DNA from 4 places in the Serratia rhizosphaerae genome. Region 2 is predicted to be linked to each of the others. Evidence: predicted binding sites of a transcription regulator. Region 2 holds the regulator's gene; each other region holds the start of a gene.

Region 1 (7,305 bases), 1.9 Mb from region 2:
CGGACATGATGCCGCCCATGATGATCACCACGGTCATCAGACCCCACAGCGTGTCGAGGCAGATTTTCAGCGCCTGACGCAGCGGTATGACTTCCCCTTTCGGGTAGCCGCGCTTGTGGGCGAAAGCGACGCACATCACCATCAGCGAGACGCACAGCAGCAGCCCCGGCAGGATGCCGGCGACGAACAGTGAGGCGATCGACACCGTACCGCCGGCGGCCAGCGAATAGATCACCGCGTTATGGCTTGGCGGGATCAAAATCGCCTGCACCGAACCGCTGGCGGTGACCGAGGCGGCGTAGTCGCGCGGGTAACCCTTTTTCTCCATTTCCGGCACCATCACCGAGCCTATCGACGCGGTATCCGCCACCGAAGAGCCGGAAATAGCGCCGAAGAAGGTGGAGGCGACGATATTGACCAGCGACAGGCCGCCGCGTACAAAGCCGACGAAGATATAGGCGAAACTGACCAGCCGGCGGGCGATGCCGCCTTCCGCCATAATGGCGCCGGCCAGGATAAAGAACGGGATAGCCAGCAGGGAGAACTTGTTGACGCCGCTGGTCATCTGGATCATCAGCGCTTCCAGCGGCAGGTCGATCCACAGCGCGCCGGCGATGGCGCTCAGCCCCACGGCGTAGGCCACCGGCACGCCGATGGCCAGCAGCAGGGCGAGAGAAGCAAGCAGGATAAAGGCGTCCATAGCACGGGCTCCGTCAGGTATTGCCGAGCATCACCACCGGGCGGTGGTGCTGCGGGCCGAAGAGTAGCCGCTCAATCACGAACAGCAGGGTGACGGCCGAGCCCAGCGGCAGCGGCAGGTAGGCCTGGCCGGCGCTCAGCAGCGGGAATTCCGCCATCGGCTGCTGCCACAGCTGGCTGCACAGGCCGTAGCCGTAATAAAGAATAAACAGGCTAATCACCGTCATCAGCAGGTCCGCCAGCCGGCCGCACAGACGCTGCCAGACCGGCGGCAGACGGTCGGTCAGCATATTGACGGCGATATGCGCGCCGGCGCGGTAGCTGACGGCGGCGCCGATAAAGGTAAAGGTCACCATGCACAAGATGGCGATCGGCTCCGGCCAGGCGGCGCCCTCATTGAGCACGTAGCGGCTGAAGATGCCGACCGGTATGACGGCGACCATCACCAGCAGCGCCGCGCCGGCCAGCCACATGGCGATACGGTACAGCAGATCCATTGCCTGATGATAAGCATGTGCCATAACCAACCTCCGAGAAAACGGGAAAAAGAGCGGGTTACTGCACCGCGTTGATGCGGTCGATCAGCGCCTGATGCGCCTTGCCGTACTGGTCGCGCACCGGCTGGGTCATCTTATAGAACGCCTCACGATCGATCTCATGGAACTGCACGCCGCCGGCCTTCATTTTTTCCAGCGCCTGCTGGTTATAGGCGGCCCACAGGGTGCGCTGCTCGGCCTGCGCCTCTTTCGCCAGTTTGAGGATTAGCTGCTGGTCTTCCGGGGTCAGCTTGTCCCATTTGACTTTGGAATAGAGAAACAGCTCAGGAATAATAAAGTGGCGGCTCAGGGTGTAGTTTTTGGTTACCGGCAGATAGTTGTGGGCGATAAAGGTCGGCGGGTTGTTTTCCGCGCCGTCGATAACGCCGGTCTGCAGGCCGCTGAACACTTCGCTGACGCCCATACTGACGGCGTTGGCGCCCATGGCTTTCAGCGTTGCCAGCGCGATTGGGCTGCCCTGAACGCGGATTTTCATCCCCTGCAGATCCTGCGGCTTCACCACCGGTTTTTTGGTGATCAGATTGCGGGTGCCGGAATCCATCCAGCCTAGGAACACCAGCCGTGAGGCCGGGTCGTTGGTGATTTTATCGCCGATCTCCTTGCCGATTTCACCGTCCAGCACCTTATGCAGATGCGCCTCGTCGCGGAAGATGTACGGCAGGGTGAACACATCGATCTCCGGTAAAATCGCCGCTACCGGCGCCATGGATACGCGGATAACGTCAATGGCGCCGATCTGCGCCTGCTCGATCATCTGCTTTTCGTCGCCGAGCATGCCGCCGGGGAAGGTTTTCAGCTCCAGCCGGCCCTGCGTGGCGGTTTTCAGCTTGTCTCCCATATGCTGCACCGCCACGACGTTGGGGTAACCTTCCGGGTGGACGTCGGCGGCTTTGATTGGTTGCGCCAGTGCGGCCTGGCTGCACAGCAATGTGCAGAGGGAGAGGCACAAACCTGATAGGGCGTGGGGCAGTTTCATCGCGGATCTCCAGAGTGTCGGGCATCGGGGTTATTGTTGTTCATCATCCCAGGCACGCAGCGTGAACAGAAAGGGGCGCGTCAGGCCGGGTTCGCGCTGCGTCAGTACAAAAGATAAACACAGTTGAAACCTGCTTGCTACATAATTGAAAAGCTGTTTTAAAAATAATTGATCGCCATCACTGTGATGACGTAAAAGCCGTCGTGTTTCGTGATGAGGTTAAAAAAACGGCTGAACGGTGACGGGTTTGTTGGCGTTTGACTGGGTAAATGTTACACAGCGGCGTCTGATAAAGCTGCGGCTGGCGCGGGTTAACGGTTTTTTGGACTAGGGATGCGTTATTGAGTAAATAATAATGATAACTACTATCAATCCGTGATTTGTTTGATATGATCGCACGCTGAATTCTCGTTTAATTTTGATCGGTAATGGTTGGAGGCGCAGCGTGAAAACGGCTGGCAAGACTATGAATCAAAGAGCCCGCGGCGCTGGCCGGGGACAGTGGGGCGCCGTATTCGGGCGCGGTTTGATCGCGTCCATGGTGCTGGTGGCCGGGCTGGCCGGCAGCGCGCAGGCCGCGCCGGAAACTCAGCCGGCCGCTACCGAGAGCGCCTCTGCGCCGGCAACGCCGGCTCCGGCGAGCGCCGCGCCGCAGTCAGTGACGCCGGTCAACCCGGCGCCGACCGTCCAGCCGCCGGAAACGCGCGGTATGGACTTGTCCGTCTGGGGCATGTATCAGCACGCCGATGCGGTGGTGAAAACCGTAATGATCGGCCTGGTGCTGGCATCGATCATCACCTGGACCATTCTGTTTGCCAAAGGCAGCGAACTGACGCGCGCCAAGCGTCGCCTGCGCCGTGAGCATCAGCAGCTGGCCGAGGCCCGCTCGCTGGATGAAGCCAGCCAGATGGCCCAAGGCTTCCAGCCGGAGAGCATCAGCGCCGTACTGCTGAATGACGCGCAGAACGAGCTGGAGCTGTCGGCGGAATCCAACGACAACAACGGCATTAAAGAGCGCGCCGGCTTCCGCTTTGAACGCCGGGTGGCGGCCTACGGGCGTCAGCTGGGCAAGGGCAACGGCTTCCTGGCCACCATCGGTGCGATCTCGCCGTTTGTCGGCCTGTTCGGCACCGTTTGGGGCATTATGAACAGCTTTATCGGCATCGCGCACTCGCAGACCACCAACCTGGCGGTGGTCGCACCGGGCATCGCAGAAGCGCTGCTGGCTACCGCGCTGGGCCTGGTTGCCGCCATCCCGGCGGTGGTGATTTACAACATCTTCGCCCGCGTGATCGGCGGCCACCGTGCGCAGGTTGGCGACGTGGCGGCGCAGGTGCTGCTGCTGCTGAGCCGTGACCTGGATCTGGCGGCGACGGCGGAAGCCAAACGCGCACAGCACGCACACCAGCTGCGGGCGGGGTGATCTATGGCGATGCGCTTAAATGAAGATCTGGACGACAGCGGCGAACTGCACGAAATCAACGTAACGCCGTTTATCGACGTTATGCTGGTGCTGTTGATCATCTTTATGGTGGCGGCGCCTCTGGCTACGGTGGATATCCGTGTCGACTTGCCGGCTTCGACGGCCAAGCCGCAGCCGCGTCCGGAAAAACCGGTATTCCTGTCGGTGAAGGCTGACAAACAGCTGTACGTCGGCGACCAGCCGGTGACGGCGGAGCAGCTGACCTCGGTACTGGACAGCCGCACCCAGTCCAACAAGGAAACCACCATTTTCTTCCAGGCGGACAAGAGTGTGGATTACGCCACGCTGATGAGCGTGATGGATACGCTGCGCAACGCCGGCTACCTGAAGGTGGGGCTGGTGGGGATGGAAGGGGCTGCCAAGTAACTTCCTGAGAAAGCGTAAAAGGCCGGGCATTGCCCGGCCTTTCTTTTATCTGCTATCTGCGGCGCTCAGCCGCGCGCATGCGCCGCCGCGCGGGCGACCTGTTCATCGCTCGGCCGCACGCCGGTGTACAGAACAAACTGCTCCAGCGCCTGCAGCGCAATCACTTCCGCGCCGGTAATCACCGCTTTACCCTGCTGGCGGGCGTGGCGAATCAGCGGCGTTTCCGCCGGCAGCGCCACCACGTCAAACACCCGCTCGGCGACGGCGATACAGCCCGGCTCAAAGGCCAGCTGCTGCGCTTCGGCGCCGCCCGCCATGCCGATCGGCGTGACGTTAATCAGCATCTGCGGCTGCAGGCTACCCATCTCTGCTTGCCACTCATAACCGTATTGCTGCGCCAGCGCCCGGCCGGCGGCCTCATTGCGCGCGATAATATGTCCGTTACGCAGGCCGGCGTCGCGCAGCGCGGCGGTCACCGCTTTGGCCATGCCGCCGCTGCCGCGCAGGGCGAACGAGGTGTCCGGCGACACCTGGTGCTGCGCCAGCAGTTTGGCGACGGCAATGTAGTCGGTGTTATAGGCACGCAGAAAGCCGCCGTCGTTGACGATGGTGTTGACCGAATCGATGGCCGTGGCGGACGGATCCAGCTCATCCAGGAACGGGATGCAGCTCTCTTTGAACGGCATGGATACCGCGCAGCCGCGGATGCCCAGCGCGCGTACGCCGCCGACCGCCGCCTGAATATCGTTGGTGGTGAACGCCTTGTAGATGAAGTTCAGCCCCAGCGCCTGATACAGGTAATTGTGGAAGCGGGTGCCGAAGTTGCCGGGACGGCCGGCCAGCGACATGCACAGCTGGGTATCTTTATTAATGTTTTGCGGCATGGAGCGCTCCTTGGTAATTAGCGTTGGCCGAGCAGCGCCAGCGAGCCGGCGTGGCGCCAGTGAATGCTGCCGGGCAGGTAGAGGGCGTTGTGTTCCGGCGGCCGTTCGTCGATCAACTGCGTCACCAGATCAAAACTGTGTTGCGCCAGTCCGCGGCAGTCTTGCGCCACGGTGTCGATTTTCAGCGTCATGCAGTCGAACAGGTAGTGGTCGTCAAAGCTGCACAGGTGGATATCGCTGTCCATCAGCTGATGCTGGGTGAGGTAACGGAGCACCCCCTCCAGCAGGCCGCAGGCGGCGGTAAACAGCGCCTTCGGCGGACGGCCGAGGCGTGCGCACAGGCCGGCGATCATTTCATAGCCGGAACTGGGGTGATAGTTGCCGCTGATTATCCATGCGTCCCGGGCGCTGACGCCGGCGTTTTCCAGGCCCTGGCGGAAACCGGCCAGGCGATCGCGCGTCGGCGACAGGCGCGGCTGGCCGCCGAGAAAATAGAACTCGTCGGGATGCTGTCGGGCGACCGTCTCCACCAGCTGCGCGGTCGATGACACCGAGTCGGTGATCACCAGCGGCAGCGACGAGCCGTTAATGACCCGGTCCATCTGCACCACCGGCAGGCTGGCGTTAATCTTCTGGTATTCCGCATCGTTCAACTGGCTGGAGGCGACGATCAGCCCGTCGACCTGGCGCTGTACCAGATTGTTCACCGCCATCATCTCCTGCGCCGGGTTTTCATCCGAGCAGGCAATCAACAGCTGCAAACCGGCTTCGCGGCACAGGGTTTCCAGTTCGCGGGCGATAACCGCAAAGCCGTAGTTGGTCATTTCCGGCACCACCAATCCCAGCGTATGGCTGCGGGTAGAGCGCAGCGAGCGGGCGTGAATGCTGGGTTGGTAGTGGTGCTCGTTAGCCAGCGCCAAAATACGATCGCGGGTATCGTCAGAGACGCGGTATTGCTTGCTGCGGCCATTAAGCACCAGGCTGGCGGTCGATTTCGACACGCCTGCCAGCCCGGCAATATCACTGATGGTTATGCGTTTATTCTTTTTCACTAACGGCATCTATGTTCATCGTAGGATGCCTTATTCTAACATGCATGGCCGCAGCGGCCAGTATTGCAGCGCCAGCGGCGCGTCGCCGTGCAGTTGCAGGATCGGCGGCTCGCCGGGGAAGTAGCGCGAGCTCATCACCGCTTCGCCCTGGTTGATAAAAATCTCCACGCTGGAGCGGTCGAACAGCAATTGCAGTTCCCTGAGTTCGCCGCGCCAATAGCGGTGTTCCGGCGCGCCGCTGCGCAGGTTATTGCGCGTCAGCGTCAAACGCTCGCCGTCCCACGTCAGCTGCATGGCGTCACCGAAGCCGGCGCGGAACGGGCCGTGCGGCGTTAGCCGCAGTTCGGCGCTGTCAATCGCCAGCGGCGGCGCATCGTCAGCCGCACCCTGCCAGCGGCTGAGTTCCCCGCGCAGCTGCTGCAGTTCGGCGACCGGCTGCTGATACAGTTTGCCGTCACGCAGCGCAAGCTCGCGCAGGCAGGTCATGGTGTGCAGCCAGCCGTAGCGCGTCGTCGGCTGTTGTTGTTCGTCCTGATCCGGCACGCCCATCCAGCCCACCAGCAGCCGGCGGCCGTCTGCCGCCAGCGTGGTTTGCGGCGCATAAAACTCGAAGCCGGCGTCCAGTTCGTGAAACTCGCCGTGGCTGAAGCGCGCCGTCGAGTAATCCAGCTCGCCGACGAAGTAGCCGGCCTGATAGACGTTCAGATAGCGCTCCTGCTGCGCCGCCAGCCCCTGCGGGCAGCAGATCAGCACGTCGCGCTGGGCAAGAGGGAACAGATCCGGACACTCCCACATATAGCCGAAGTCGCCCAGGCCGTTCAGTTGGGAGCCGGCGATCTCCCCCAGCAGCGTCCACTGACGTAAATCATCGGCACGCAGCAGCAGCACCTTGCCGCGATCCTGCAAATCGCGCGCGCCCAGCACCATGTACCAGTGCTGCCCATGGCGCCAGACCTTCGGGTCGCGCACGTGGCCGCTGTAACCGTCGGGCAGCGGCAGCACCGGGCCGAGCTTGCGGTATTCACCGCGCTCATCTTCCTGCGCCAGGCACTGATAGGCGGTGCGCGAACCGTCGGGGAATTTCACATTGCCGGTATAGACCAGCATGATCTTGTCGTCCGTCGCCACCGCCGAGCCGGAGTAGCAGCCGTGGCTGTCGTAACAGGCGTCGGGCAGCAGCGCCACCGGCTGGTGCTGCCAGTGCAGCAGATCGCGGGACTGCCAGTGGCCCCAGCATTTGCGGCTGTGGTCGCAGGCCAGCGGGTTCCACTGATAGAACAGATGGTAC
Region 2 (7,305 bases):
AAAGAAAACACGGATCGCACGACGCTGGATCTGTTCGCAGATGAACGCCGTCCGGGGCGCCCGAAAACCAACCCGTTATCCCGTGATGAACAGCTTAGAATTAATAAGCGTAATCAGTTACGGCGCGATAAAGTACGTGGATTACGGCGTGTGGAACTGAAAATCAACGCGGAAGCGGTGGAAGCGCTGAACAAGCTGGCCGAACAGCGCAATATCAGCCGCAGCGAACTGATCGAGCAGATGCTGCTGGCGCAGCTGGCGGAAGAGCAGCCGTCGCAATAATAACGTGCGCCTGCCGCACACGGCGTAAGGATGATGCTCGCTTAACGCCGCCTTACTTTCCGGCATCGCATGAACGCGATAAAACCCCGGAGCAAATTTCTGGCATGATAGGCGTTTACCGGTAGGACCCAGGTCTTTACCAAGACGCCACTTTACAACGATACCGATGCGATCAGCAGGCGAAACGTATTGTAATTTATTGAATTAAAAGGTTATACGCAATATGGCTAACGTAGGCATTTTCTTTGGCAGCGACACGGGCAATACCGAAAACATTGCCAAGATGATTCAAAAGCTCCTTCGCAAAGATTTCGGCGATGATGTTGCTGAGATTCACGACATCGCCAAAAGCAGCAAAGAAGATCTGGACGCATTTGACATTTTGCTGCTGGGCATCCCGACCTGGTACTACGGTGAAGCACAATGTGACTGGGACGACTTTTTCCCGACGCTGGAAGAAATAGACTTCAACGGTAAGCTGGTTGCGCTGTTCGGCTGCGGCGATCAGGAAGACTATGCCGAGTACTTCTGTGACGCGATGGGCACCATCCGCGATATTATCGAACCACGCGGCGCTGCCATCGTCGGCCACTGGCCAACCAAAGGCTACCATTTCGAAGCCTCCAAGGGTCTGGCGGACGATGACAACTTTATCGGCTTGGCCATTGATGAAGACCGCCAGCCGGAACTGACCAACGAACGCGTGGAAGCCTGGGTCAAACAGATTGTTGAAGAGCTGAGCCTGGCCGATATCATCGGCTGATTCAACGCTCCGCAATGCTGCGATAGGTGGCCCTGCTGAGCGGCGGGGCCGTTATCGGCATCACGGATTGAAGCAATAGAAGCTACATATTAGTAACTTCCCTCCCCGTCACGGTAGACTTTGGCCCCGGTTTATCCCATTCATCAAGATGTTGCACGCGCAACATGTAACGGCGCAGTAGGCTTTTGTTAACAACCGGCGGTTTCCATTTAGGGCAACCGGTTCTATAATGAGACGCTATTAACGCTTTGTGCCGACCGATGCCACAGGCAACAATGCCTCAACTGATTAGCATAGTAACAGGACTGAATCCGCATGACTGACAACAACACCGCATTGAAGAAGGCCGGCTTAAAAGTCACGCTTCCGCGACTCAAAATCCTGGAAGTGCTGCAAGATCCGGCTTGCCATCATGTCAGTGCGGAAGATTTGTATAAGAAACTGATCGACATGGGCGAAGAAATTGGTCTGGCGACGGTTTACCGCGTACTGAACCAGTTCGACGACGCCGGTATCGTCACGCGCCATAACTTCGAAGGCGGCAAGTCAGTATTCGAACTGACCCAACAGCATCATCACGATCACCTGATCTGCCTGGACTGCGGCAAAGTGATCGAATTCAGCGATGAGTCTATCGAACAACGTCAGCGCGATATCGCCAAACAGCACGGCATCAAACTCACCAACCACAGCCTGTACCTGTACGGCCACTGTGCCAGCGGTGACTGCCGTGAAAACGACACGCTGCATAACAAGAAGTAAAGCTGGCCTGCCAGCGTAAACAGGAACCGCCGCACGGCGGTTTTTTTATGCCTGCCGATCGTGGGTGAGCTGCGGCGCCCGCCGTTATACCGTTCGGGCGCCGCAGACGTTGACTTAAGCCGCTACCGGCTCCGCGCGGCTAAAGCGCTTGCCATCCGGGCTTGCCGAACGAATCTGCACTTCGCCCTGCACCGCCGGCCTGGCGGCATCATCATAACGCTGCCAACGCTGGCCGCCGTCGGTCGAATATTCGATCGTCAGGCCCGGCAGCGCAATATTGGCCTCCAGCCTGCCGCCGACAATACGGGCGCCCGGCACCGGCAGACGGTAACTGATTCCGCCCGCATCCAGCTTGGCCAGTTCGCGCTGCCCCAGAATATTGGCAAAAATCAGCCACTCCTGCGCCAGCTTTTTGGTATCGACAAACTGCGTTTCACCGCCCTTATATTCGCGGCCCGCCTGATAGTCCAGCTCCCATTCGGCACGGTGCCAGGCGCGTTCGGCCACCGACAGCGCGCGCGGGAAGATCATATACTCCATCTGCGGATCGGTGCGCACCACCTCGCTCCACAGCTGGGCGGACAGACCATACGCTCCCGGCCACGGCTTATCGCTCTTGGCGGTAAAGGCGTTGCCGTCGCGGTCAACCGAGGTTTCCGCGTTTTGCGGCATATTGTCCGGCGCAAAGCTGAAGATTTTCCGTTCGTCGCTGAAGCGGGTGCCCCAGTAATAGCCGCTGTCGTTCGGGTTCACTTCATACGGGAAGTCCAGATAGACATAGTCCGGGTTGGAAACCACCACTTCATAGCCCTTGTTGGCCCAGTCGTTCACCGAGTCAAAACCGCCCCAGTACAGAGTATCCCAGAAGTTGACGCCCACGCGCGAGGTGGCGAACGCTTTGGCGTCTTTGGCATCTTTCAGGCCATCCTGCCAGGCCTGCATCCGATCGATGCCGTGCGCCTTCACCAGCTTGCTGACTTCCTGACCGAAGTAGCTCGGCAGATGTGCCATATCCGCCACTTTGCCGCTGTCGATAAGCCGTTGGCAGGCCTGTGACTTCGCCCATGGCTTGTCTTCTTTGTTCAGGTCAAGCATGCCCTTGCCCGCTTCCGGCTTCTTCACATCGGTATAGCCGGCGCCCAGCCGGATGTTTTTCGCCTCGTCGCCGCCAAAGTGCCAGGTGCCGATCGGCTGCCCCGCCTGCTGATGCATCTTGGCAATTTCCCCCATCACTTTGTCAACAAAGCGGGTGGAAGAGTCCAGACATGGGTTCAGGTAGCTCTGGCGGTTGAAGAACTGCACCGAGGTGGTGTTCGAGGTGTCGGTCGGATCCACCAGCCGGTACTCCTGCGCTTCTTGCTGTTTGCCCTGCGCATGCAGTTTCTTATAGCGCGCCTCCATGGCGATCACCGCCGCACGGGCATGCGCCGGCATGTCGATTTCCGGAATCACCTCAATATGGCGCGCCTGCGCATAGTTGAGAATGTCGATGTAATCCTGACGTGAGAAGAAACCGCCGTACACATCCGGCCCCTGACCGTACTGCGGCAGCAGGCAGGTGGTTTCGCTCAGGTCATGGCAGCGCTGTCCGCCAACCTCCGTCAGCTCCGGCAGGCCGGGGATTTCAATACGCCAGCCCTCATCGTCGGTCAGATGGAAATGGAATTTATTCAGCTTATAGGCCGCCATTTGATCCAGCAGGCGCAGCACCGCATCTTTATGGTGGAAGTTACGCGCCACGTCGAGGAACAGGCCGCGATAGGCAAAGCGCGGCGCGTCGCGCGCTTCCAGCGCGGCAATCTTTTTATCGCCGTGCAGCGGGATCAACGACAGAATTGACTGCAGGCCGTAGAACACCCCGCTCTGATCAAAGCCGGTAATCCGCGCCTCTTTCTCGCCCAGCGTCAGAATATAAGCGCCGGGCTGCGCCATTTTTCCGCTGAACGACGCCGGATTAACCTCCGTCTTTATCGGGTAGCCCGCCGCCGCGCTCGGCACGCCAAGCTGTGCAAAACGGTCGCGCACCACGTTCGCCGTCGCCTGATCCAAGGCGTCAAGCGCCAGCGCCACGCCGTTGCCAAGATCGATATCCTGCGCATGAACCTGCACCGACATCGGCGTCGGGATGATCTGGCCACGCAGCGAGGCGGCCGGCAACGTCTGCAGGTCCGCGTTACGCGTAAAGCGCGAGGCCGGCGTCATCAGCACGTTTTTATCCTCTTTGGTGCGCTTCCATTGATCGCCGGTAAACGGCGCCACGAACCGATCCAGATCCTCGGTATCGGTGTTGGTCAGCACTTTCGGCTTGGCATCGCCGGAAGTCGCATACCAGCGCGGCAGGAAATCCGTCTTAAACAGCTGCCAGTATTCGGCCACGATGGGAATGTCCACCGCCTGGTTGGCCGGGAAGCCCCGGAACGCGTCGGTCGGCTCCAGCTTGTACAGATCGCCGGTCAGGTGAGTGATGCGGAACTGTTGGTTGCCCACCTCCAGCGTCTGCCGCGGGCTGTGGAAATAGATCGCCCAATCTTTGGCGGTAATCGCCTGGCCGTCGTTGGCCAACGTGATCAGCACCTTGTTGCAGGCCGCCCAGTCGGCGCCCAGCCTGGCGCAATCCACGCCGCTGTCGGCCGCGCGGTTGTCCAGTATTTTGATATTCAGCTTCAGCTGGCTAAGGCGATCCACCAGCGGTTGATCCGCCATGGCGTTGCCGATCGCGCCGAACATGCCGGCGGTCGCCGCCAGTACGGCCAGGGCACTCAGTTTAAATCTGTTCATCTTCAGCCTCCTTGGTCATCGTGGTTATTGGCCCGAATTTCTTGCCACAGCTTGCCGCAGCGCTCGTGATACGCCTGGCCGTCGCCGCTGTGCAGCGCCTGAATGCATTTTTGGTAATCCATCACGCGTACCGTTTCCTGTTCAGCAAACGGCTGGTGCCGTTGCTCTTGCCGCAAGACATCCAGTACCGCCTGGCAGGAGTACAACTTTTCCGGCGAGCCTTCTGCGGTATTGATGCAGGCGGCGTATGCCTGCCGTAAGCGGCCGTCTTCCGGCGCCGCCTGCGGCTGTACGCAGCCCGCCAACCCTACCGCTACGGTTACCGCCAACATGCGTTTCTTCATGAAACTGTCCCCTGTCATCCCGCCCCGGCCGCAAAGCCGAGGCAGCGATTAAAAAATGGTGAACGGTGCGATAACCATAAATTTGACGTCGCGTTCATCCTGGAAGATGTTGCCGTAGCCGCCGCCCCAACTCGGAATATCGGAATGGTTGTCATACTGCGTGAAGTGCAGCTTGAATAACGTGCCTTTGGCGCGCCCTTCCTGCACGGTGTACATCGCATCCAGACTGTAGGCGCTCTCTTTCAGACGCTGGTTCTGATCGTAAATCGGGTTAGTGCTCGGTTTGGCGTCCCAGGCGTAGACGTAAGAGCCGCCGACCGCCCAGCCCGGCAGGTTCCATTTGCTCAGGTCGTACATCACTCCGGCGTAGAGCGCTTTCTCACCGTTGGCGTTAAAGTCGGAACGGTTGTCCCACCACACATCCAGGCGGCCGTTCGAGGAGGCATAGGTCGGCGTCATACGCTGCAGGAAGTAGCCCTGGTTACCTTCGGCCTTGACCATGGTGCCTTCCAGACGCCAGGTAAACTGGCCGGTGGTGTAGCCGAAGGTCAGCGCCTGCAGCCAGGCCAGCCCGTCGTAAATGCTGTTAGGATCGTGCTTATCGCTGATGCGGTCTTCAGCGCCGTAGAATTGATAGCTGGTGGTGAGCGGGTTGCCGAACAGTTCAAATTGGTAGGCGGCCTTGGCGAAATACTGGTTCACATAGCCTTGCGCCTGACCAAAGGCCGCTTCCAGCACCAGATCGTTTTTAAAATCATATTTGGCGCCGATAGAGTGCAGATAGGAAACCGACGTTTTCCTGTCATTCTGGCGGAAGTCATCCATCTCAATATGCCATGGAGCCTTATATTTATCGGTCCACATATAAGAGAAGCTGAGAGCACCGGCATCACCGTAGTCGAAATTGGCGCCGGCCTCCGCGCCGCGATAGGTGCCCGGTAAAAAGCTCCAGTGCGGCGCCAGCAGCGTTTGGCCGCTGGGTTGGATATAACCGGCGCGCGCCCAGAGCGGACCATATTTGAATTTGGCGGCGGCTTTGTACAGACTCACCCCGCCCTTATCCCCCTGATACGTTTCGTCATAGGTGCGGTTGCTGCTGGAGAACGAGATTTCGTTCGGGTGGCCGCTGTCTTTGCTTTCCGCAATTTCAATCGCGCTGAAGGCGGCAATATCCAGACCCAGCATGTCCCAGGCGTAGCCGGAACTGAAATCCAGGCTCAGGTTGGCGGTTGCATGCGACAGATTGGTGGTATAGCTGTTGTAATCGGGGTTATTGACCGTGACGCTGCTGCCGTCCGGCCTGGTCATCTCTTTGGTTTTATTTAAATCTTTACGATCGCGTTCGCGCTGCCAGTAATACACGCCGCCGCTTAGCGTGGAATCCTCGATAAATCCTGCTGCCTGCGCCGCCGGGGGCATCGCCAACCCTGTCCCCAACAGCGCGCCCGCGACAGCAAGCGTCAGCGTATTACGCCGAACACCGTGCGTAGCCATAATGAAATTCCTCTTTGACATAAAAAGCGCGGCCACCGCTGCCCATCACTGCCTCGAACGACCGCTAATAAAAAACCCTGAAACGGGTAAAAAGTGTTGCCGTCGGAAAAACCCCACAGCATTTATTGCTAATTACAGACTATTTTTCGCGATGCGAATTATCAAATGAAAAATACAACAAGTTTGTCAAAGTATGACAAGGAGCACATATTGATGAGGATTTGTTACTCAGTGAAAAAATAGCGAGGGATGATACAAAAACACAATAAAATCAAAAATAAAAATAGATATTCGACAAACAGCCGGCTAGTTGAATGGTTTCAGCGCTGGCAAGTTCACAAAACAACAAAGGTCAGAGAGCGCTCTCTTATTTTTATTATTTTTCATCACGAATATATAAATTTATTTTACATCTAACAAAGAAAATGCGACGAATAAAAAATAGCAGGCACTGTTTACGCCTGAGTGGTACTGTAAAAAATAAAACGACGCGCAATTACTGCAATAATATTAATGTATCGGCGGAAAAGGCAAAAAAAAGCGCAACCGAAGTTGCGCTTTAATCAGCGAAATGGCCGTAATAGCGGTTTACGCGCCCACTTTAGCCCAGGTGTCACGCAGGCCCACGGTGCGGTTAAACACCAGATGCTCAGCCGAAGAGTCGCGGCTGTCGGCACAGAAATAGCCTTCGCGCTCAAACTGGTAGGCGTGCTCAGGCTGCGCCTGAGCCAGGCTTGGCTCGACAAAGCCCTGCTTGACCACCAGCGATTCCGGATTAATGGTGGCCAGGAAGTCTTCCGCCGCCCCCGGGTTTGCTACGCTGAACAGACGGTCATACAGGCGGATTTCCGCCGGCACGGCATGCGCCGCCGACACCCAGTG
Region 3 (7,305 bases), 1.5 Mb from region 2:
TCGCCAGCGGCGCATTTTCTGTAAGGGTACCGTTAAAATCATCTCGGGTCTGTTCAGATATTGCTCTCGGCGCAGGTGCAGCCAGCGCAGCAGCAACAGCCTGGCCAGCAGCGGCGCAAGCTCCGGACGGCGTTGAAACTTGAGCTGCTTAATCAGTCGGCTCAGCGGGCTGACATAGTCGGCGACGAACACCAGCCGCTGCCAGGGCGGCGTTTTTTGCAGGCAGCGGCCGCAGGGGTAACGGGTGTCGCCGGCAGGCAGGCCGCAGCACGGACAGCAAGGCGGCGGCATGGGCAGCTGGCGCAGGCAGTAGCTGCAGATGCCGTGCTGCGCCAGGCGCAAAGGCTGCCGGCATAGCCAACAGCGGCTGCGGATTGTTAGCATAGCGTCCTCCGTGACGAGTCAAACAAGGACAATAACTGATGACAGCGCTGTACTGGCAAACAATGGGTGAAGGCGATCGCGATCTTGTGCTGTTGCACGGCTGGGGGCTGAACGCCGAGGTCTGGGGTTGCGCGCTGACGCGACTGGCGCCGCATTTCCGGCTGCACCTGGTGGATCTGCCCGGCTATGGGCGCAGTCAGGGCTTTGGGGCGTTGACGCTGGCGCAGATGGCGGACGTTGTGCTGGCGCAGGCGCCGCAGCAGGCCTGGTGGCTGGGCTGGTCGCTCGGCGGGCTGGTTGCCAGCCAGGTCGCCCTGACGCAGCCGCAGCGGGTCAACGGTCTGATTACCGTGGCATCGTCGCCGTGTTTCTCCGCCCGCGACGACTGGCCGGGGATTCGTCCCGAAATATTAAGTGGTTTCCAGCATCAGCTGAGCGAGGATTTTCAGCGCACGGTGGAGCGCTTCCTGGCGCTGCAGACGCTGGGTACCGAGAGCGCCCGCCAGGACGCCCGTACGCTGAAATCGGTGGTGCTGAATCAGCCGATGCCGAGCGTGGAGGTATTGAACGGCGGGCTGGATATTCTGCGCACCGCCGATTTGCGCCGTCAGTTGGCCGATGTGCGCTGCCCGCTGCTGCGTATTTACGGCTATCTGGACGGTTTGGTGCCGCGCAAAGTGGCGGCGCTGGTGGATGAACTGGCGCCGGACTCCCGCTCGGTGGTGGTCGCCAAGGCGGCGCATGCGCCGTTTATCTCGCATCCCGATGAGTTTGCCGACCTGATCCTGCGCTTTGTCGGCGACGGCGCACTTTGATCCAGCGCAACGCCCGACTAAAAATACCGGCGATAACTGGCTAAAAAACCAAGCTGTCCGATACTGAATAAGTCAATGTGTTGGTTGCAAATGAAAGCGCTCTGTAGCCGCTCTTTTATATCGGCGCCCAGTCTCTGGGTGAGGAGGAACGTCAGGGAAATGGCGAACCTCCGGGCGTCGCGGCAGCCTGTTGTCACAAGGTGTTTATTTTTGACGACCTGAATAACGTATAAATTATCCATTGAGAGGTAGAGTTATGAAATCATTGAAGATGATCGTTGCTGCTCTGGTTGTGGGTTCCGTGTCTTTCAGCACCATGGCGGCCACGCTGCTGACGCAAGAAGATCTGGATAAAAATCCGGGAAAATACGAGAAGATCGGTACGGTGAGCACCACGGCGGAAACCACTTCGCCGATGGACGCGAAAGAGAAGCTGTCCAAACTGGCCGATGAGAAGGGCGGGCAGTATTACGTGGTGATCGCGGGCCGCGAGCACGGCAAATTCAGCGCCATCGCCGATGTGTATAAAGACAAACAGTAATTGCTGATTAACCGGGGGCGCATGGCCGCGCCCCTGGCTCACGCCTTCAGCCGATAGACCCGCGTCGTACAGGCTTTCCCCTCCGGACAACGTTTGCAGGCGCCGCTCAGACAGCCGCCGTCATCCAGAACGTGGCTTTCCGCTTTACCCAGCGCAATTAAACGATCGAGCATGGCCTGCACCAGCGGCAACGGCGCGTTCAACTGCCGGCTGAGCTGCTGCGCCTGAGCGCTGCCGCAGAGCGCCAGCGCATCGCGCACCTGCAGCAGGCTGGCCATCAGTGACACGCCTTTTGCGAGGGTTGGCAGCAGTCGCCGTCCGTTGCGGCGACGCTGCGCAGCCTGACGGTGACGCGGCTGCGGGCTTTACGCAGGCCGAACAGCACCAGCAGGTTGACCACCACCACCACAGCCAGACAGAGCAGGCTGTACTGAGGGTGCTGGCTGAAGGTGGCAATCTGGTAAAACAGCGTCGCCAGCGAATAGGCGATGTTCAACCCCCACAGAATGGAGAAGGTCATCCAGCCGCGGCTGGATTCGCGGGCGATAGCCCCCATGACCGAGACGCACGGTACGTACAGCAGCACGAAGATCAGATAGCTATAGGCGGAAACCGACGTACCGAATTTGCTGCTCATGGTGCCCATCGAACTGACGCCCATTTCGCCGTCGCCTTTGCTGGCTTCGATCGGGTTGGACAGGACGCTGAGGCTGAAAGTGTCTTTCAGCCCTTGCCAGGTTTCCTGCAGCGCCGCATGCAGCTCATCCAGCAGGTTGAAGTTTTCGGCATCAAACGCTTCATGAGTGATGTGTTCGGCGGTATACAGCGTGTTCAGCGTGCCCACCACCACTTCTTTCGCCATCGCGCCGGTCACCAGCCCGACGGTAGCCTGCCAGTTATCGCCGTGCACGCCCATTGGCTGCAGCAGCGGCGTCAGCACTTTGGAGACCGAGGCCAGCGCGGAATCATTGATGCTGTCCACCGGCTTGCCGCTGAAGGAGAAGCTGTTCAGGCCGCCGATAAAAATGCTGGCGATGACGATCACCTTGCCGGCGCGCAGCACGAAGCCTTTCAGCCGTTGCCAGGTTTGCAGCAGCAGGCTTTTCAGGTGCGGCACGTGATACACCGGCAGTTCCATCACAAACGGCGAGGCTTCGCCGCGCATAATGGTGTATTTCAGCACCAGGCCGGTTAGGATCGCCACCAGAATGCCCAGCAGATACAGCGAGAACACCACGCCGGCGCCGTGTTGGCCGAAAAAGGCTGCGGCGAACACGGCAAAAATCGCCAGCCGGGCGCCGCAGGACATAAATGGCGCCATCATGATGGTGATCAGCCGTTCGCGCTGCGCATCCAGCGTGCGGGTGCCCATAATTGACGGCACGTTGCAGCCAAAGCCGACAATCAGCGGCACAAAGGATTTGCCCGGCAGGCCCAGCGCCTGCATCAGCCGGTCCATCACGAACGCGGCGCGCGCCATGTAGCCTGAATCCTCAAGGAATGACAGGAACAGGTACATCATGCCGATTTGCGGCACCAGCGGTAGCACGGTGTTGATGCCGCCGCCGACGCCCTGCGCCAGGAAGATCGTCAGCCATTCCGGGGCATGCAGGGTATAACCGAGCCATTGAATCCCCTGAATAAACAGGGCGGCCGAGCCAAGATCGAAAATCGGCTGCAGCGCGCCGCCGATATTGATAGCCAGCAGGAACATCAGGTACATCACCAGCAGGAAGATCGGTACGCCCAGCCAGCGGTTGAGGATCACGCTATCCAGCATGTCGGTCAGCCGGTTCGGCCGCGCCTGTTGTGCATCGCTGACGCTGTCGCAGATGGCGGCGATGGACTGGTAGCGCGCATCGGCAATCACCAGCGCCGGATCCTCCTGTTGCTGTTGCTCCAGCGACTGTCGGGCCGCCGGCAGCAGCGCGGCGGCGTCGCCCGCCAACTGGTGACTGTAAATATCGCCTTCGAGCATCTGCAATGCCAGCCAGCGGCGCTGTCCGTTTGCCAGCGTCTCGGGCATGGCGGCGCTGAGGGCGTCGACTTCCTGCAGCAGCAGCGGCGGGTAGCTGACCAGCGCGGTGAGCTGGTTGAACTGATGATTATCGATGATCTGTTTGAGCACGCCGATGCCATCGGCCTTGGTGGAAATCATCGGCACCACCGGGCAGCCGAGCCGTGCCGACAGGGCGGCGATATCAATATGGATATGCTGGCTGCGGGCGATATCCAGCATGTTCAGCGCCAGAATGCAGGGGATACCCAGTTCAAGCAGCTGCAGCGTCAGATAAAGGTTGCGTTCAAGGTTGGAGGCGTCGACCACGTTGATCAGTAAGTCGGCGTCGCCGCTGAGGATGTAATGGCAGGCAATCTGCTCATCCAGCGAGGTTTGTTCGGAAATGGTGGTCAGCGAATAGGTGCCGGGCAGATCAACCAGCGTGACCCGCGACTGCGGCGTAGTGAACTGACCCTCTTTGCGTTCTACCGTCACCCCTGCCCAGTTGCCGACCCGTTGACGGGCGCCGGTGAGCTGGTTGAACAGCGTGGTTTTCCCTGAATTCGGATTGCCGATTAAGCCAATGGTGAGTGTTTTCATCATTATTTTTCATGCCGCATGAGAGTGTCGACGACGGCCCGGCGTTACGGTTGCGCTTCAAGCGCCAGCAGGGCGAGATCTTTTTTACGTAATACCAGGCTGACGCGTCGGGTCTTTATTTCTATCGGGTCACCGAGCGGGGCAACGCGAATCACGTCGAATAATGAACCGGGCAACATGCCGAGCGATAAAAGTTTTTGTCGATAGGCCGGGCTGATTTCAGGCGAAAAACCGGCGATCTTATAAGAGCGTTTGGGCTGTAGATGCATATGACCTGCTTGATTTTTCTGGGCGCGCTGAACGTTTACGCCAACGCGTCGGGCATTGAATACGGCGGCTGCCGATACCGCTTCAGGTCGCTGCCGATAAGGGATAAACACGTACAAGAATAATAGTGAGAACGATTATCCAATTCAATACGGATAGTGTGGCTATTGGTAACGATTCGTTATCGACTGCATGCGGTATGCCGTTACTTGTATCACCTGGCTGACGGCGCGGCAAATGAGGTAAATGCGTTAAATTTATTAAAAATTCGCATCCACTTTTTCTTATTTGAGCGTGGTGTGAACTTGGCGTGAGGATATGATGCTGTTTTGCTACATCGGTGAAATTATCATTAACAGGGCATGGTGCTGCCAATGGCGTTAACGCATTGTGTTATGGCAGAAATAAGCGCCATGAAAGCGGAATGTTAATGAAAATGTGAATGAGAACGCGTTTGACCGTGCGCATAGGGTGAAGAGAGAGACCGGTAACGGGCGGTGAAAAAATAGCGCCGGAGTTGCGGCAGGTCAAAAAAATGCGGGTTTTATCTAAAACAGGCGGAGCCGGACGGCCCCGCCTGAGACGCTGCGGCGGTTAACGCTTTTTGCCGAACGCCGCCGCCAGCGCATCACCCATGGCGCTGTTGCCGGCCGGGGCGTTGTTGCGCGCTTTCGGCCGCTGGGCCTGCTGGCGCGATGCGTTATCGCGATCGCGCGCCGGCGCGGAACCGCCGCGTCGCGGCGAACCTTCGCCCGGCTGCTCGTCCAGGCGCATGCTCAGCGCGATGCGCTTACGCTGCAGATCCACTTCCATCACCTTCACCTTGACGATATCGCCGGCTTTCACCACGGTGTGCGGATCTTCGACGAACTTGTCGGCCAGTGAAGAGATGTGCACCAAACCATCCTGATGGACGCCGATATCGACGAAAGCGCCGAAGTTGGTCACGTTGGTCACCGAACCTTCCAGGATCATGCCCGGCTGCAGGTCGTTCAGCGTTTCCACACCGTCGGCAAAGGTGGCGGTTTTGAACTCAGGGCGCGGGTCGCGGCCCGGTTTTTCCAGCTCCTTCAGGATATCGGTCACGGTCGGCACGCCGAACTGCGCGTCGGTGAAGTCGCTGGCCTTCAGGCCGCGCACCGCGCTCGGGTTGCCCATCAGATCCTGCAGCGCCTGCTGGGTAGCGGCCAGAATACGCTCCACCACCGGGTAGGTTTCCGGGTGCACGGTCGAGGCGTCCAGCGGGTTGTCGCCGTGGTTAATGCGCAGGAAGCCGGCGCACTGTTCAAAGGCCTTCGGCCCCAAGCGGCTGACTTTCAGCAGCTGTGCGCGGTTGTTGAAGCGGCCGTTCTCGTCGCGCCAGCTGACGATGTTCTGCGCCATGATGCGCGTCAGACCGGCAACGCGAGTCAGCAGCGGCACCGACGCGGTGTTCAGGTCGACGCCGACGGCGTTTACGCAGTCCTCGACGACGGAGTCCAGCTTCTTCGCCAGCTGGCTTTGGCTGACGTCATGCTGATATTGACCGACGCCGATGGATTTCGGCTCGATTTTCACCAGCTCCGCCAGCGGATCCTGCAGACGACGGGCGATTGACACCGCACCGCGCAGTGACACGTCGAGGTTCGGGAATTCCAGTGCCGCCAGCTCGGAGGCGGAGTAGACCGAAGCGCCGGCTTCGCTGACGATCACCTTCTGCGCCTTGACCGCCGGGAACTGCTTTTGCAGTTCGGCAAAGAAGCGCTCGGTTTCACGAGAGGCGGTGCCGTTGCCGATAGCCACCAGTTCGACGTTATGTTTGGTGCACAGTGCGGCGACCGCAGCGGCGGCTTTGGCGGCCTGGCCGGTGTGTGGATAAACGGTATCGGTCGCCACCAGTTTGCCGGTGGCGTCGACCACCGCCACTTTGACCCCGGTGCGCAGGCCCGGATCGAGACCCATGGTGGCGCGCATGCCGGCCGGCGCCGCCATCAGCAGGTCATGCAGGTTGCGGGCAAAGACGTTGATGGCTTCATCTTCGGCGCGCTCGCGCACCGTGCCCATCAGTTCGGTTTCCAGGTGCAGCAGCACCTTGATGCGCCAGGTCCAGTTGACTACCGCCTTGCGCCAGGCGTCCGCCGGCGCGTTGTTCAGCCGCAGATCCAGGTGGCTGATGATGATCTGCTCCGCCTGGCTTTCACGCGGCGCTTCGTCGAACTGCGGGTCGGCATTCAGCGACAGCTGCAGAATGCCTTCGTTGCGGCCGCGGAACATTGCCAGCGCGCGGTGCGAAGGCACCTGGGCGATTGGTTCGTGATGGTCGAAGTAGTCGCGGAATTTTGCACCTTCCTCTTCTTTACCCTCTACCACCTTGGCGACCAGGTGGGCGTTCTTCCACAGGTAGTTACGCACTTTGGCCAGCAGCGCGGCGTCTTCGGCGAAGCGTTCCATCAGGATATAGCGTGCGCCGTCCAGCGCCGCTTTCACATCCGCCACGCCTTTGTCGGCGTCGACAAACCGTTCCGCCAGCTGTTCCGGCTGCTGTTGCGGATCCTGCCACAGCGTATCGGCCAGCGGCTCCAGACCGGCCTCAATGGCGATCTGGCCGCGGGTGCGGCGTTTCGGTTTGTAGGGCAGGTACAGGTCTTCGAGTTCGGTTTTGCTCAGCGTGGCGTTAATCGCGCCCGCCAGTTCGTCGCTCAGCTTGCCCTGATCGTCAA
Region 4 (7,305 bases), 990 kb from region 2:
GCTCGACACCTACCCGCCGGAAGGACAGGACTGGAGCGGGCCGAGCGAGGAGCAGGCGCAGCAGGAGGTGGCGCAGGAGCAGGCGGAGTTTATGGCGGAGGACGACGGCGATCCGGCGCTGCGCGCGGAGAAGGCGGCGATGTTCAACGACATTGTCGCCAACTATAAGGACGCGGTACGTCTGCTGTCTACCGCCCGCAGCGCGCGCTTCAACGGCACGGCGACGCTGTTTGTCGCCAGCAAAACCCTGCCGGCGGAGATGGACGTCAACGCCACCTGGGCGCCGTATCTGCAGCGGCTGACCTGCTATCCGCAGGCCTGTGAGCATGCGGATATTCTGTCGCCAGCGTCGCTGGAAACGCTCGGGCCGCTGCTGCATTCGCTGTTAACGCGCCAGTACCGTCTGGCCTGACCGACAGGCCGGCGGCCAGCGCGGCTGCCGGTCTGTAATAACGATAAAGTTTATTGTGAGACATTATGGCTAAACCCTCTTTTTTGCTTGATTTCAGTTTACTGAGAACCAATGCGCACTTCCGGGCGATTTTCTGCGCCCGCATGCTGTCGGTCTTTTCGCTGGGGATGTTGGCGGTCGGCGTGCCGATTCAGATCCAGGCGATGACCGGCTCGACGCTGCAGGTCGGGGTGGCGGTGGCGCTGGACGGCGTCGGCATGTTTATCGGCCTGATGCTGGGCGGCGTGCTGGCCGATCGCTTCGACCGGCGTAAGCTGATTCTGTTTGCGCGCGGCACCTGCGGCTTGGGCTTTGTGGCGCTGAGTCTGAACGCCTTCGCCCCGGCGCCGTCGCTGTGGGCGCTGTATCTGCTGGCCGCCTGGGACGGCTTTTTCGGCGCGCTGGGCATGACCGCGCTGATGGCGGTGATCCCGCTGTTGGTGGGGCGGGAGAATCTGGCCGCCGCCGGGGCGCTCAGCATGGTTACCGTGCGTTTGGGGGCGATTCTGGCGCCGGCGCTGGGGGGCGTGATTATCGTCGCCGGCGGCGTGGGGGCGGCGTTCGCCGTGGCGGCGGCCGGCACCCTGGGCACGCTGATCCCGCTGACGCGCCTGCCGACGCTGCGGCCGCAGGCGCAGGAGCCGGAACATCCGCTGCGGGCGCTGGCCAGCGGCGTGCAGTTTGTCTGGCGGCACAAAGTGGTGGGCTCGGTGGTGCTGCTGGGAATGCTGATGAGCATCGTCGGCGCGGTGCGTATTCTGTTTCCGGCGCTGGCGCAGGATACCTATCGGGTGGGCACCTCGGCCATCGGCCTGATGTATTCGGCGGTGCCGCTGGGCGCGATGCTGGGCGCCTTTACCAGCGGCTGGGTGCCGCGCTTCCGGCGGCCGGGCGCGCTGATGCTGAGCGCTGCGATCTGCGCTTTTGCCGCCATCGCCTCGCTGGGGGTGTTCAGCAGCCTGCTGCCGGCGCTGATCGCGCTGGTGTGTTACGGCTATGCCAACGCCATCGCCTCGCTGCTGCAGTTTATGCTGATTCAGAGCAATACGCCGGACCACCTGCTGGGGCGGGTGAACAGCCTCGGCACCGCGCAGGACGTGACCGGTGATTCGCTGGGGGCGCTGGGGCTGGGGGTGGTCGGCCGGGTGCTGACGCCGTTGCTCAGCGTGCTCACCTTTGGCGGCGCGGCGGCGCTGATCGGCCTGCTGCTGGCGTGCAGCGTGCGTACGCTACGCCACTGTGTGCTGCCTGCGTCGCCGCAGGAAGAGGAGCCGGCGGACGGGGAGCCGGTGACGGCCGACTCCCGCTCTTGACGTGCGGAACGGCGGTTACGACGCCGCGTTGGCGAACTGCCGTTCCAGATAGTCCAGCAGGTTGTTGGCGCTGTAATAATCCAGCCGAAACGTATCCAGCCCCATGGCGTAAACCCGCTGCTGGCGCACCGCCGGCAGCTGCGACAAGAACGGGTTGCCGGTAAACTTCTTCACCGTCCGCCCGTCGGCGGAAAACAGCAGTATGGTGGCGCCGCTGACCGCGCGCGCCATTTTTTCCCCGCTGAGCTGAATAATATCGTTGCGTTTACCCTGCGTGTGGTTGCCGCTGATGTCCGGCGGCAGCGGCGCGAGGGTAAAGCCCAGTTCCTGCAGCAGCTGACCCTGCGCCGACGCCGGCGTCCAGATATTCATCCCGCGACCGTCCTCGTAATACACCAGCGCCGAGGTGGGCTGCGGCGGCAGGGCGATACGCTGCTTCAGCGCCGCCACCCGCTGCTCGAAGCGCGTGACGGCGGCCTGCGCATCCGCCTCATGGCCGGTTATTTCCCCCAGTTGCTGAGTCAGACCTTGCCAGCTGATATTGCCGTAATCAATCACCACCGTCGGGGCGATGCTCGACAGCTGTTCGTACAGCTTCAGCGCGGAGTCGCCGCCGGTGGCGGACATCACGATTAAATCCGGCGCCTCGGCGGCGATCGCTTCGGCATTGGGTTCGCTGATATACAGCGGCTTCAGCCGGCGCGCCTGCGCGGCCTGGCTCCACTGGGTGAAAAAGCCCTGAGCGTCGGCCACCGTCGAGTTGCGTGCGGTGGCGCCGGAGCCGACCAGCGGAGCGTTAATCGCCAGCAGCGAACCGGTCAGCGTTACGCTGGTGGAGACGATGCGCTGCGGCGGCTGCTGCAGCACCACGTCGCCCCGTGGCGTATGCAGGGTGCGCGGCCAGCCGGCGTCCGCAGCGCGGCCTGGCGGGCTGGCGAGCAGCAGTAGAAAAGTCAGTAGGGTGGAAAACAGCGGAAATAAACGCGAGGGCTGCACGGCCGGTCACTCCTTGATATCGAGGCGGAAAAATAAATCACGTCAGGGTGGCTGGTTGCTGGGCAATGGCTAGCTGACTAATGGTTTTTTGCAATATGTTTTTACATCAACAATACAAATAATTATAGTTCTCATTCGTATTACTTCGCGAGGGCGTTTGTGCTATCGCGTCAATTAATATGCCTCAGGGAAAGACATCAACACCGGAATCGCCGTTTTTTGCGGATGATTCAGCACGGACACAGGGAATATCGGCGGAACGGCGCGGCGGCAATCACGCCGGCGTATTCCGCTCACTGACAATAATAAAACCCCGAAGGATAAAATAATGATTATGGCTAAACGCCGTGGCCGTCTCCTGACCTCTGGCGGCCGGATGATGCCGGCGCTGTCAGGCATTGCCGTTCTGGTCGCTGCCGCGCTGCACCTGCCGGATGCCGCCGCGCAGGAGACGGAGCAGGAGGACAACATCCTGGTGGAGGCCGCAGCAGGCGACGATGAGGCGGCGCAGCAGGATTACAGCGTGCCGATCACCCGGGCGGGCACCAAGATGAACCTGACCGCGCGCGATATCCCGCAGTCGGTCAGCGTTATCGGCCAGCCGCGCATGCAGGACCAGCAGATGCAGACGCTGGGGGACGTGCTGAAAAACACCACCGGAGTGACGGAGAAAGTGGCCGACTTTGATCGCAGCACCTTCTATTCGCGCGGCTTCCTGATCGATAACTACATGGTGGATGATATTCCCACGGTGTTTGAGGAGCGCTGGAATCTGGGGGATTCCGCGTCGGATACCGCGCTGTATGAGCGGATCGAGGTGGTGCGCGGCGCAACCGGCCTGATGACCGGCGCGGGCAACCCGTCCGCCGCGGTGAATATGGTGCGCAAGCACGCGGACAGCCGGGAGTTTACCGGCAATGTGTCCGCCAGCTACGGCAGCTGGAACAAGCAGCGCTATGTGCTCGATCTTTCCGCGCCGCTGACCGCATCGGGCAATGTGCGCGGGCGCATGGTGGCCGGCTATCAGGATAACGACAGCTATATCGACCGCTACAGCGCCAACAAGAAGTTTATTTACGGCGTGGTGGATGCCGATCTGACCGACAGCACCACGCTGTCGGCGGGCTACGAGTATCAGGAAACCAACGCCGACAACCCGCCCTGGGGCGGCGTGCCGCGCTGGTATCGCGACGGCGGCAAAACCGACTATTCACGCTCGTTCAATACCGCGCCGGACTGGGCCTACAACGACAAGCAGTCGCGCAAACTGTTCGCCACGCTGAAGCAGCGCTTCGACAACGGCTGGCAGTTCACCCTGAACGGCACCCACACCGAAACCAAGCTCGACAGCAAGATGCTGTATATCGACGGCTTTTTTGACCGCGACAGCGGTATCGGCGTCAGTTCCTATCCGAACTACCCGGTGGTCGGCGGCACCGGCTACAACACCGGCACGCGCAAGGTGCATGCCATCGACGCCTTCGCCAGCGGGCCGTATCAGCTGTTCGGCCGCCAGCACCAGCTGATGGCCGGGGTCAGCTACAGCCGGCAGACCAACCGCTACCTGAACGCTTTCGCCAACCTGTCGCCCGACGATGTCGGCAACTTTAATCACTGGAACAGCCAGTTCCCGGAAACCGACTGGGGCGAGATGAGCGTGGCGCAGCAGGACACCATCCATCAAAAATCGGCCTACGCCGCGACGCGTTTCTCGCTGGCCGACTCGCTGCACCTGATTGCCGGCGCGCGCTATACCCAGTGGAGCACCAGCACGCTGACGCAGAACATGGAGAAGAACAACGTTACCCCGTACGCCGGGCTGGTGTACGACATTAACGACAGCTGGTCCGCCTATGCCAGCTACACCTCCGTGTTCAAGCCGCAAACCTACCGCGACAGCAGCGGCAGCTATCTGTCGCCGGTCACCGGTAAAAACTACGAGGCCGGTGTGAAAAGCGACTGGCTGAGCAGCCGTCTTACCACCTCACTGGCGATCTTCCGCATCGAGCAGGACAACGTGGCGCAGAGCACCGGCCACGTGATCCCCGGCACCGCCGAAACCGCTTACTCCCCGGCGCAAGGCACCGTCAGTAAAGGCATCGAGTTTGAAGTGAACGGGGCGGTGACCGACAACCTGCAGATGACCTTCGGCGCGACCCGCTATGTGGCGGAGGACAGCAAGGGTGAGGCGGTCAATCCGATGTTGCCGCGCACCAGCGTGAAGCTGTTTGCCGCCTATAACCCGCCGGCGCTGCGCGAGCTGACCGTCGGCGGCGGGGTGAACTGGCAGACGCACACCTGGCAGGACGTTGCCGGCCCGGAGGGCAACGGCACCCTGCACGCCGAGCAGGGCAGCTATGCGCTGGTCAACCTGTTTGGCCGCTATCAGCTGACCAAACAGCTGTCGCTGCAGGCCAACCTGAACAACCTGTTTGATAAACGCTACGACACCAGTGTGAGTCAGTACGTGGTCTACGGCGCGCCGCGTAACGTGTCCGTGACCGCCAACTACCGTTTTTAATTTTTATGCTGAAAAAAGAGGTTTGCGATGAATAAGAAAAGATCTGCGCTGATGTTGTTGGTGGGGTTGGCGTTGGCCGGTTGCAGCGCCCAGCAGGGCGGCGGCGCATCCGCGACGGCGACAGGCACACCGGCCGCGGCGGCCACGCAGAGCGCGCAGCTGCAAAAGAACGCGCTGGGGGACGGGCTGTATGAAATGGCCCTCACGCCGGACGGCCGGGCGCTGTATGTCGCCAGCGCGCAGGGCTTTAAGGACGTGCAGGGCGGAGCGATCTATAAGCTGGATCCCGCCACGCTGAAGGTGCTGGGGATCACCCATACCGATCTGAAAAACTTCGGCGTGGCGATGGATCCGCAGGGCAAGACGCTGTACGTCACCAACTCGCTTGACGGCGGCGTCAGCGCGCTGGATATCGCCAGCGGCAAGATTACCGGCCGTCTGCTGTTCAGCGAGCGCAATGAGAAAGGCTTCCCCTACGGCGCGCGGGAAATTCTCTGGCATGACGGCCAGCTGTTTATCGGCGGCGTGGCGGATCCCGGCGTGATCTGGGTGGTGGATGCCAAAACGCTGAAGCTGAAAAAACGCATTAATAACGCCGGGAAATGGGTCACCGGTCTGCACTATTCCGCGCAGACCCAACGTCTGTATGCCGCCAACGGCGGCGGTGAAATTCTGGTGATCAACCCGCGCAGCTACGCGATCGAGCAACGCTGGCAGCCGCTGGGTGAGAAGCCGGCGCTGCTGCTGAACCTGGCGGAAGATAAGCAAGGCGGCCGCCTGTTCGTCACCGATAATTCCAAAGCCAAAACCACGCTGGTGCTGGATATCCGCAGCGGCAAGCTGATCAAGCAGTTGGACAACGGCGACTCGCTGGCGGTCAAGTATAATCCGCAGCGCCAGGAGCTGTACCTGACCCAGCGCGAATCGGGCAAATTGCTGATCCTGGATGCGCACAGCTATGCGACCAAGCGCAGCGTCAGCCTGCCGCCGCACCCGAACAGCCTGCTGCTGTCCGCTGACGGACAAACCCTGTACGTGACGGTGAAGCAGGCGTTCAACAAGGACGGCTCGACCCAGGGGCCGGACAGCATTGTGCGGGTGCCGCTGAATCAATAACGCTTATCAGGCCCGGTCACTCGGGCCATTTTTTTGCTTATTTTGCTGAAAATATCATGCACAACACCACATATACGCAATGGGTAGGCAAAACCTTGCTGGCCCTGACGATCGGCGCGTTGGCGCAGGGCGGACAGGCGGCACAGCCGCAGGAAGAGCTTGTGCTTAAGGTTGTATGCTACTCGAGCTAAATTTCCGCTGTGTGCCAGGAGCGGACGCTGGAGCGCCAAAGACTCTTTAATAGTGGATGGGTAGTTTTGCAGGGGGTGTTTACATAGCGTTTCGCTTACTGTCTTTTACTTAGGTTCTGAAGAATACCTTTTCATATGGAGTTTATTGGTAATATAAGGAATATTCTCTTTTTTTTGTTTCTTACCTTCATGTCTAACCATAAAAGCAAATGAAAATATTGCTGAACGGGTTATCTGAATTAGCTGGCCGAAATGGTGAATAAGCTCATCCTCTTTGATGAAAAGAATATCTTTAATCAATTTATAAGACTGGTAAAGATCTTCTGCTTTATCACTTTTGTGTACCACCAAAAATTTATGTTCTAGACCATTACGCCACTCTTTATAAAAATACAATTCGCCACCTTTATTTTTATTCAGGTCAGTAGCAATGCTATACAATGCTAAAAGTCCAGGTGACTTTATATCTTCAAACCGTTGTCTTCTGTTATCAACGTCTAACTGCCAGAAGCTTTGAAAATAGATATTTTTCTGTAACACGCCCTTCTTTGCAGGTGGATAAACTTTGTGAAGTTCACAGATACATACCGCAATCTTATCGAGAATACCAAAGCAGAGACGAAATGCCGTTCTGATCTTCTCAATATCAATGCCTAAGATCTCGTCATTATGTAACTCTAAAAAATGACATTCTTCTTTAATTTCATCCGTATCCTG

What was found. The regulator Fur, encoded in region 2, represses iron uptake genes when iron is present. The targets are predictions, from matches to a motif close to ATAATAATGAGAACNACTATCAA.
Region 1: a site for Fur is predicted at 2,582-2,604, ahead of exbB (tol-pal system-associated acyl-CoA thioesterase). Genes of this name have one in related genera too.
Region 3: a site for Fur is predicted at 4,728-4,750, ahead of feoA (ferrous iron transporter A). Genes of this name have one in related genera too.
Region 4: a site for Fur is predicted at 2,879-2,901, ahead of fepB (Fe2+-enterobactin ABC transporter substrate-binding protein). Genes of this name have one in related genera too.

What each region holds. Positions count from the first base shown of each region.
Region 1 is NZ_CP041764.1:2,793,978-2,801,282, forward strand. Features, by position in the region: gene FO014_RS13025 (TRAP transporter large permease) at 1-700, opposite strand, end outside; gene FO014_RS13030 (TRAP transporter small permease) at 714-1,220, opposite strand; gene FO014_RS13035 (TRAP transporter substrate-binding protein) at 1,255-2,232, opposite strand; gene exbB (tol-pal system-associated acyl-CoA thioesterase) at 2,678-3,655, shown strand; gene exbD (TonB system transport protein ExbD) at 3,659-4,081, shown strand; gene FO014_RS13050 (shikimate 5-dehydrogenase) at 4,147-4,965, opposite strand; gene FO014_RS13055 (substrate-binding domain-containing protein) at 4,983-6,026, opposite strand; gene FO014_RS13060 (sucrose-6-phosphate hydrolase) at 6,048-7,305, opposite strand, start outside.
Region 2 is NZ_CP041764.1:874,406-881,710, forward strand. Features, by position in the region: gene ybfE (LexA regulated protein) at 1-282, shown strand, start outside; gene fldA (flavodoxin FldA) at 506-1,045, shown strand; gene fur (ferric iron uptake transcriptional regulator) at 1,361-1,807, shown strand; gene FO014_RS04140 (family 20 glycosylhydrolase) at 1,922-4,585, opposite strand; gene chiQ (ChiQ/YbfN family lipoprotein) at 4,588-4,929, opposite strand; gene chiP (chitoporin ChiP) at 4,978-6,423, opposite strand; gene glnS (glutamine--tRNA ligase) at 7,012-7,305, opposite strand, start outside.
Region 3 is NZ_CP041764.1:2,407,098-2,414,402, forward strand. Features, by position in the region: gene gntX (DNA utilization protein GntX) at 1-384, opposite strand, end outside; gene bioH (pimeloyl-ACP methyl ester esterase BioH) at 423-1,199, shown strand; gene FO014_RS11145 (YdgH/BhsA/McbA-like domain containing protein) at 1,456-1,740, shown strand; gene FO014_RS11150 (FeoC-like transcriptional regulator) at 1,779-2,018, opposite strand; gene feoB (Fe(2+) transporter permease subunit FeoB) at 2,018-4,339, opposite strand; gene feoA (ferrous iron transporter A) at 4,384-4,608, opposite strand; gene FO014_RS11165 (Tex family protein) at 5,201-7,305, opposite strand, start outside.
Region 4 is NZ_CP041764.1:4,984,600-4,991,904, reverse strand. Features, by position in the region: gene FO014_RS23250 (amino acid adenylation domain-containing protein) at 1-412, shown strand, start outside; gene entS (enterobactin transporter EntS) at 478-1,764, shown strand; gene fepB (Fe2+-enterobactin ABC transporter substrate-binding protein) at 1,780-2,760, opposite strand; gene fhuE (ferric-rhodotorulic acid/ferric-coprogen receptor FhuE) at 3,089-5,281, shown strand; gene FO014_RS23230 (YncE family protein) at 5,309-6,397, shown strand; gene FO014_RS24185 (hypothetical protein) at 6,454-6,588, shown strand; gene FO014_RS23225 (LA2681 family HEPN domain-containing protein) at 6,694-7,305, opposite strand, start outside.